DNA from 4 places in the Enterobacter cancerogenus genome. Region 2 is predicted to be linked to each of the others. Evidence: predicted binding sites of a transcription regulator. Region 2 holds the regulator's gene; each other region holds the start of a gene.
The links. Region 2 encodes PurR, which represses purine synthesis genes. Its sites were predicted from a motif close to CANGCAAACGTTTGCNTG; they were not measured.
Positions count from the first base shown of each region.

Region 1: purE (5-(carboxyamino)imidazole ribonucleotide mutase) is a predicted target of PurR. The motif match lies at 732-749, and genes of this name have one in related genera.
Region 3: glyA (serine hydroxymethyltransferase) is a predicted target of PurR. The motif match lies at 1,536-1,553, and genes of this name have one in related genera.
Region 4: purL (phosphoribosylformylglycinamidine synthase) is a predicted target of PurR. The motif match lies at 1,262-1,279, and genes of this name have one in related genera.

Region 1 is NZ_CP077290.1:1,511,971-1,514,173, forward strand. Features, by position in the region: gene lpxH (UDP-2,3-diacylglucosamine diphosphatase) at 1-700, shown strand, start outside; gene purE (5-(carboxyamino)imidazole ribonucleotide mutase) at 820-1,329, shown strand; gene purK (5-(carboxyamino)imidazole ribonucleotide synthase) at 1,326-2,203, shown strand, end outside.
Region 2 is NZ_CP077290.1:626,908-629,110, forward strand. Features, by position in the region: gene I6L58_RS02890 (MFS transporter) at 1-173, opposite strand, end outside; gene cydH (cytochrome bd-I oxidase subunit CydH) at 339-428, opposite strand; gene purR (HTH-type transcriptional repressor PurR) at 726-1,751, shown strand; gene punR (DNA-binding transcriptional activator PunR) at 1,768-2,203, opposite strand, start outside.
Region 3 is NZ_CP077290.1:4,011,870-4,014,072, reverse strand. Features, by position in the region: gene I6L58_RS18955 (DoxX family protein) at 1-110, shown strand, start outside; gene glyA (serine hydroxymethyltransferase) at 165-1,418, opposite strand; gene hmpA (NO-inducible flavohemoprotein) at 1,723-2,203, shown strand, end outside.
Region 4 is NZ_CP077290.1:4,001,699-4,003,901, reverse strand. Features, by position in the region: gene purL (phosphoribosylformylglycinamidine synthase) at 1-1,177, opposite strand, end outside; gene mltF (membrane-bound lytic murein transglycosylase MltF) at 1,444-2,203, shown strand, end outside.

The DNA of each region.
Region 1 (2,203 bases), 890 kb from region 2:
TCTGCATCTGCAAACAGAAGAACCGGCGATCACCGCCGGTTTTCTGCGTTTTTTACGCGGTGAAGCGAAAAGCGCCGATGCGCTGTATATTCTGGGCGATCTGTTTGAAGCCTGGATTGGCGACGACGACCCCACCCCGCTGCACCGTGAAGTGGCTGAGGCCATTAAGACGCTGGTGGATTCCGGCGTGCCCTGCGCCTTTATCCACGGCAACCGTGATTTCCTGCTGGGCAAACGCTACGCGCGCGAATCCGGCATGACGCTGCTGCCGGAAGAGCAGGTGCTCGATCTCTATGGCCGCAAGGTGCTGATCATGCACGGCGATACGCTCTGCACCGACGATACCGGCTACCTGGCGTTTCGCGCCAAAGTGCATACGCCCTGGATCCAGACGCTGTTCCTCGCCCTGCCGCTGTTTATCCGCAGCCGTATCGCGGCCAAAATGCGCGCGAGCAGTAAAGCCGCCAACAGCAGCAAATCGATGACCATCATGGACGTTAACCCGCAGGCAGTGGTTAACGTGATGGAAAAACACCGCGTCCAGTGGTTGATCCACGGTCATACCCATCGTCCTGACGTGCACAACCTTATCGCCAACGGCGAACCCGCGCATCGCGTGGTATTAGGCGCATGGCACAGCGAAGGTTCGATGGTCAAGGTCACCCCCGACGGCGTTGAACTGATCGCCTTTCCGTTCTGATTTTCCCGCGTAATTTTGCGGCAAGTTTACCCGCGCAACCGTTTTCCTTGCCGATATTACATGCTATTCTCTGTGCCCTCGAAAGCAGTGTGTTCCGCACCACAGGAGTTTTAAGACGCATGTCTTCCCGCAATAATCCGGCGCGTGTCGCCATCGTGATGGGGTCCAAAAGCGACTGGGCTACCATGCAGTTCGCCGCCGAAATCTTCGAAATCCTGGACGTTCCGCACCACGTTGAAGTGGTCTCCGCACACCGTACTCCCGATAAGCTGTTCAGCTTCGCCGAAGGCGCAGAAGAGAACGGCTACGCGGTGATTATTGCCGGTGCGGGCGGCGCAGCACACCTGCCGGGCATGATTGCCGCCAAAACGCTGGTGCCGGTACTGGGCGTTCCGGTCCAGAGCGCGGCGTTGAGCGGTGTCGATAGCCTCTATTCCATCGTCCAGATGCCGCGCGGTATTCCTGTGGGTACGCTGGCGATTGGCAAAGCGGGTGCGGCCAACGCCGCCCTGCTCGCTGCACAGATCCTGGCGACCCAGGATAAAGCGCTGCATCAGCGTCTGGTTGCGTGGCGTAAAGCCCAGACCGACGAGGTGCTGGATAACCCGGACCCACGAGGTGCGGCATGAAGCAGGTTTGCGTTCTCGGCAACGGTCAGCTGGGCCGTATGCTGCGTCAGGCCGGTGAGCCGCTGGGGATTTCCGTCTGGCCCGTCGGGCTGGACGCCGAACCGGAAGCCGTGCCGTTCCACCAGAGCGTCATTACCGCCGAGATTGAACGCTGGCCGGAAACCGCCCTGACCCGCGAACTGGCGCGCCATAATGCCTTCGTTAACCGCGATGTTTTTCCGATCATCGCCGACCGTCTGACGCAAAAACAGCTGTTCGATAAGCTCGGCCTGGCGACCGCGCCGTGGCAGCTGCTGTCTGACAAACGCGAGTGGAATGACATTTTCGCGATGCTGGGCGAGCTGGCTATCGTTAAGCGCCGCGTGGGCGGTTACGACGGGCGCGGCCAGTGGCGACTGCGCGCCTATGAAACCGCTGAACTGCCGGAAGAGTGCTACGGCGAGTGCATCGTTGAGCAGGGCATCAACTTTAGCGGTGAAGTATCGCTGGTTGGGGCTCGCGCCCATGACGGCAGCACGGTGTTCTATCCCCTGACGCATAACCTGCATCAGGACGGCATTCTGCGCACCAGCGTGGCCTTCCCGCTGGCTAACGCCGCGCAGCAGGCGCAGGCGGAAGAGATGCTCTCTGCCATCATGCACGAGCTGGGCTACGTGGGCGTGATGGCCATGGAGTGCTTTATCACGCCGTCCGGTCTGCTGATCAACGAGCTGGCACCGCGCGTGCACAACAGCGGCCACTGGACGCAAAACGGCGCGTCTATTAGCCAGTTTGAACTGCACCTGCGCGCCATTACCGACCTGCCGCTGCCGCAGCCGGTGGTGAACAGCCCATCGGTGATGATCAACCTGATCGGGACCGATCTGAACTACGA
Region 2 (2,203 bases):
GGTGCCCCCACCATCACGCCGATCGCATAGGCGCTGATCAGCATACCAGCCGCCGGTATTGAGACGTCTACGCCCCGCGCGATAACGGGCAGCAAGCCCATCGGGGAGAATTCAGTGGTGCCAATCCCAAAAGCGCCAATCGCCAGGGCCAGCAAGGGGAAATTGATTTTCATGCGTTAACTCCGGATGCCGTGTCGCGTCGTGACACAGAACAATGAAGCCAAAAGCATGACATCAATCACAAAAAATGAGAAGTTTACATTTTGGCAAAAGATTTTTGCCAGAGGGGTAACAATCAGGCGAGGATGTGGAGGGAGACGCCTCTCCCTCCGCGTGAATCAGTGCAGCGCAGCCGTTAAACCACCGGCCACAATCAATGCCAGCACAATAACGGTGGTAACCAGCGAAAACTTCAGATCGGAACTCATCAATTTTTCTCCTTTTAATCACCCCACGAAAAGTGAGCTTGCTCATTTTTACACAGTTCAGGTCAAAAATCTTCCTGGTTTTAACCTGATATCCACTTTTGCTCTTCCCCTTTTCATCAAGATAGGACAAAATTCCACGCTAAATTTATTAGCGTACCGGCCATTGACCCCCTCCTGACGTCCTGTGTCGTTTTCCCGGCGTGTCGCAATTCAAGATTGCGTAATAAGGGTGAGAGAAGGCAAACGTTTACCTTCATGATTATCAGGAGCTTAGGATATGGTCTGGAGTGACATTTAATGGCAACAATAAAAGACGTAGCAAAACGCGCAAACGTTTCCACTACAACCGTATCACATGTTATTAACAAAACTCGCTTTGTTGCTGAAGAGACGCGCAATGCCGTCTGGGCGGCGATCAAAGAGCTGCACTACTCCCCGAGTGCGGTAGCGCGTAGCCTCAAAGTGAATCACACCAAATCGATCGGTTTGCTGGCGACCAGTAGCGAAGCGGCCTATTTCGCAGAAATTATCGAAGCGGTCGAAAAAAACTGCTTTCAGAAAGGCTATACCCTGATTCTGGGCAACGCCTGGAACAACATTGAAAAACAGCGTGCCTATCTTTCAATGATGGCGCAAAAGCGCGTCGACGGCCTGCTGGTGATGTGTTCAGAATACCCGGAATCGGTGCTTTCCATGCTGGAAGAGTACCGTCACATCCCGATGGTGGTGATGGACTGGGGCGAAGCGCGCGCCGATTTCACCGACTCCGTGATTGATAACGCTTTTGAAGGCGGCTATATGGCGGGTCGTTATCTGGTAGAACGCGGGCATCGCGAGATTGGAGTTATTCCCGGCCCGCTTGAGCGCAACACCGGCGCAGGGCGTCTGGCTGGCTTTATGAAAGCGATGGAAGAAGCACTGATCACCGTGCCGGAAAACTGGATTGTGCAGGGCGACTTCGAGCCAGAATCGGGCTATCGCGCCATGCAGCAGATCGTCTCCCAGCAGCCTCGCCCGACCGCCGTCTTCTGCGGGGGCGATATTATGGCAATGGGTGCGCTCTGTGCGGCGGATGAACTGGGTCTGCGCGTGCCGCAGGACATTTCCGTGATCGGGTATGACAACGTGCGTAACGCCCGTTTCTTCACCCCGGCGCTGACCACCATCCACCAGCCGAAAGATTCGCTGGGCGAAACCGCTTTCAACATGCTGATGGACAGGATCGTTAACAAGCGTGAAGAATCGCAGTCTATTGAAGTCCACCCGCGTCTTGTTGAGCGCCGTTCCGTTGCGGATGGCCCTTTCCGCGACTACCGTCGCTAATGGTTAACGGGGCCAGCTACGCTGGCGCCCGTAGCCACTCCCGGTTCAGCGTTTCGCTGTCTCCCAGATAATCCAGCAGCCAGGCCATGGCAGGCGATACGTCGTTCTGCTGCCAGGTGAGGCAACAGGCTGCATCCGGGAACGGGTTTTCCAGCTGCAGGGCAACCCATTCTCCGCTGTCGATCCTCGGACGTGCAAAGTGGACGGGCACCATCGCCACGCACAGGCCCGCCGTCAGGCAGGTGGCAGACGACTCCCAGTCAGGTGCCACCACGCGCCGCTGGTTGTCCAGCAGCCAGGTGATGCGTTTGGGCAACGAACGCGAGGTATCTTCCAGCACCAGCGACGGCCAGTTGCGCAGCGTGTCGTCACTCAGCGGCCCTTCCAGCGCGGCCAGAGGATGATGGCGGGCGACCACGCAGGTCCAGCTCAGCATGCCCATATCCCGAAAA
Region 3 (2,203 bases), 1.4 Mb from region 2:
ATGCGGTTGTGCCGAATATGATTAACTTCTACAAGAATGTGAGTATTGCGGGCGCGTTTCTTTTGCTGGCGATTGTCGGGCCGGGCGCAATCTCCCTCGACCGACGTTAGCCCATAAAAAAAGGCCGCAAGCGCGGCCTTAATACTGTCTGCAAGGCAGTAAGATTATGCGTACACCGGGAAGCGTGCACAGATATCCAGCACTTTACCTTTAACACGCTCAATGACCGCTTCGTCATTGATGTTGTCCAGCACGTCGCACATCCAGCCCGCCAGCTCTTTCACTTCTGCTTCTTTGAAGCCGCGGCGCGTGACGGCCGGAGAGCCGATACGGATACCAGACGTCACAAACGGGCTCTTAGGATCGTTTGGTACGCTGTTTTTGTTGACGGTGATGTTGGCGCGGCCCAGGGCAGCGTCAGCTTCTTTACCGGTCAGGTTCTTATCAACCAGATCCAGCAGGAACAGGTGGTTTTCAGTACCGCCGGAAACCACTTTGTAGCCACGGTTCAGGAACACTTCCACCATCGCTTTAGCGTTTTTAGCAACCTGCTGCTGGTAAACTTTGAACTCTGGCTCCATCGCTTCTTTCAACGCCACGGCTTTTGCCGCGATGACGTGCATCAGCGGGCCGCCCTGTGCGCTTGGGAACACGGCTGAGTTCAGTTTCTTATACAGATCTTCGTCGCCGCCTTTCGCCAGGATCAGGCCACCGCGTGGGCCGGCCAGCGTTTTGTGGGTGGTGGTGGTGACAACGTGCGCATGTGGAACCGGGTTCGGATAGACGCCTGCAGCAATCAGACCGGCAACGTGCGCCATGTCGACGAACAGGTAAGCGCCGATGCTGTCTGCGATTTCGCGCATTTTAGCCCAGTCAACCACGCCGGAGTAAGCGGAGAAGCCACCGATAATCATCTTCGGCTTGTGCTCTTTGGCCTGCTTCGCCATGTCTTCGTAGTCAATTTTACCGGACTCATCAATACCGTAAGGAATGATGTTGTACAGTTTGCCAGAGAAGTTAACCGGGGAGCCGTGAGTCAGGTGGCCGCCCTGCGCCAGGTTCATACCCAGAACGGTATCGCCCGGCTGCAGCAGCGCGGTATAGACCGCAAAGTTAGCCTGAGAGCCGGAGTGTGGCTGGACGTTTGCGTAGTCAGCGCCAAACAGCTCTTTTGCGCGGTCAATCGCCAGCTGCTCAACGATATCAACGTACTCGCAACCGCCGTAATAGCGCTTGCCCGGATAACCTTCAGCATATTTGTTGGTCAGCTGAGAACCCTGCGCCTGCATGACGCGCGGGCTGGTGTAGTTCTCGGAGGCGATCAGTTCGATGTGCTCTTCCTGACGTACTTTTTCCTGCTCCATAGCCTGCCACAGTTCGGCATCATAATCGGCAATGTTCATTTCACGCTTTAACATCCGCATCTCCTGACTCAGCTAACAAGTAAATTTTTGGCCTGAAAAGGCAGTCCTGTTGGACGACGCGCAACAGTATAACCGAATAGTTCTTCGATAACAGGTCTTGACAAACGATTTTACGCAAACGTTTTCCTGCGCGCCACGCAAGGGTTTGAGCAATAAAGCGGTCGTCCGTTTCAGCGGATTTCTTTTCAGCTTTGTGATGCATATTTTTCACTATGCAAAGAACCATTTACATTACAGGGTTATTTTTATAAGATGCATCTAAAATACATCATTAAAGTAACATATGAAGGAAGTTGCTATGTTAGACGCTCAAACCATCGCTACCGTTAAGGCTACTATTCCCCTGTTGGTCGAAACCGGCCCTAAACTTACCGCCCACTTCTACGAGCGCATGTTCGCGCATAATCCGGAGCTCAAAGAGATTTTTAACATGAGCAACCAGCGCAACGGCGATCAGCGTGAAGCGTTGTTTAACGCCATCACCGCCTATGCCAGCAATATTGAAAACCTGCCGGCCCTGCTGCCTGCGGTAGAGAAAATCGCGCAGAAACATACCAGCTTCCAGATCAAACCGGAGCAGTACAACATTGTTGGCGCTCATCTGCTGGCAACGCTGGACGAGATGTTCAGCCCAGGCCAGGAGGTGCTTGACGCCTGGGGCAAAGCCTACGGCGTGCTGGCAGGCGTGTTTATCAACCGTGAAGCAGAGATCTACAGCGAAAACGCCAGTAAAAACGGCGGCTGGGAAGGCACTCGTGCGTTCCGCATCGTCGAAAAAA
Region 4 (2,203 bases), 1.4 Mb from region 2:
CATAGGTACGGAAATAGCCGTTCAGCGCGGGACGACCAAACTCGTTGTTAAACGCCGCGCCGCCCAGCGGACCTTCGGTCATGATATCCAGCGCGGTCACGATGCGCTCCGGCTTGCCGAAGTCTTCTTCCCACGGCTGTTCAAAGCCCGGAATACGCAGGTTAGAGACCGAGAAGCCCACCAGACCCGCCTTCGGTTTTGCACCGCGGCCCGTTGCGCCTTCGTCACGGATTTCACCGCCGGACCCCGTTGCCGCGCCCGGCCACGGAGAGATCGCCGTCGGGTGGTTGTGCGTTTCTACCTTCATCAGGATATGCGCAGGTTCCTGATGGAAATCGTAGCGCCCTGCTTCGCGATCGGCGAAGAAGCGGCCCACCTCAGAGCCTTCCATCACCGCGGCATTGTCTTTATAGGCAGACAGTACGTGGTCAGGGGTGTGCTCCATGGTGTTTTTAATCATTTTGAACAGCGACTTCGGCTGCTGTTCGCCGTCAATAATCCAGTCGGCGTTGAAAATCTTGTGGCGGCAGTGCTCAGAGTTGGCCTGCGCGAACATATACAGCTCGATGTCGTTCGGGTTGCGGTTCAACTTCACAAAGGCATCGTGCAGGTAGTCGATTTCGTCTTCCGCCAGCGCCAGGCCGAGACGCAGGTTGGCGTCAATCAGCGCCTGACGGCCCTGCCCCAGCAGATCCACGCTCTGCACTGGCGCAGGCTGGTGATGGGAGAACAGCTTCTGCGCGTCGTCCAGAGAGGTAAATACGCTCTCCATCATGCGATCGTGCAGTTCAGCGGCTACGGTCTGCCACTGTTCCGCAGTCAGGGTAGAGGCTTCAACATAGTACGCCACACCGCGTTCCAGACGGTTAATCTGGTTCAGACCGCAGTTGTGAGCGATGTCGGTGGCTTTAGAAGACCAGGGGGAGATGGTGCCCGGACGCGGGGTAGCAAGGATCAGTGTGCCGGTTGGCGTGTGGCTACTCAGGCTTGGACCATACTTGAGCAGGCGTTCCAGCTGCTCGCGCTCTTCTGTGTTCAGGGGGGCGTTCAGATCAGCAAAATGGACATACTCAGCGTAAATATTGCTTACCGGAAGGTTGGCTGCCTGAAAGCGTGCCAGCAGTTTGTTGATACGGAAGGCAGACAGTGCAGGCGAACCACGCAGAATTTCCATCATAAGTCTCTCGTCTTCGAAGCGCCGGGGCGCTTTCAGTGTGCGCAAGGGGGAAAACGGGCGTCATTATAGAGAATCCTGAGCGCCGACGAAACCGTTTGCGTCGAAATAAAATCAGCGTTTACGTTTAACAATAGATGTGGCCTCTTTCTCTAATGGGTTGCCAACTGGCGCGGGTTTACGCAAAATGCCGCTCATCCAATGGCAATCCTTATTCTTACTATGGCTACAGCATACTGAGGCAACCGGCGTCGCAGAGAATTAACTAATTGAAAAAATTAAAGATTAATTATCTGCTCATCGGCATTGTGACGTTGCTGCTGGCAGTGGCCCTCTGGCCTTCAATCCCCTGGTTCGGTAAAGCCGAAAACCGCATCGCCGCCATTCAGGAGCGGGGGGAACTGCGCGTCAGTACACTTTCTTCGCCGCTTATCTACAGCGACATCAACGGCAAAACCATCGGCCTGGACTATGAGCTGGCGCAGCAGTTCGCCAACTACCTCGGCGTGAAGCTGAAGGTGACCGTGCGCCAGAACATCAACCAGCTGTTTGACGATCTCGACCATAACGAGGCGGACATACTTGCCGCCGGACTGGTGTACAACAGCGAGCGCAGCAAGAGTTATCAGCCAGGCCCGACCTACTACTCCGTTTCCCAACAGCTGGTCTACCGCGTCGGCAGCCTGCGCCCGCGCTCGCTTGCCGGGATTGGCGAGCAGCAGCTGACCATCGCCCCTGGCCATGTGGTGATTGACGATTTACGCGCGTTAAAAGAGACGAAATACCCGGATCTCAGCTGGACGGTTGACCCTAAGCTTGGCACCAACGCGCTGCTGGAGCAGGTGAAGGATAAAAAAATTCCGTACACCATTGCCGACTCGGTGGCGATCAGCCTGTTTCAGCGCGTTCACCCCGAAATCGCCGTCGCGCTGGACGTCACGGACGAACAGCCGGTGACCTGGTTTACCCAGCTTGATAACGATCAGACCCTCTCAGCGGCCATGCTGGATTTCTACAACACCATCAATG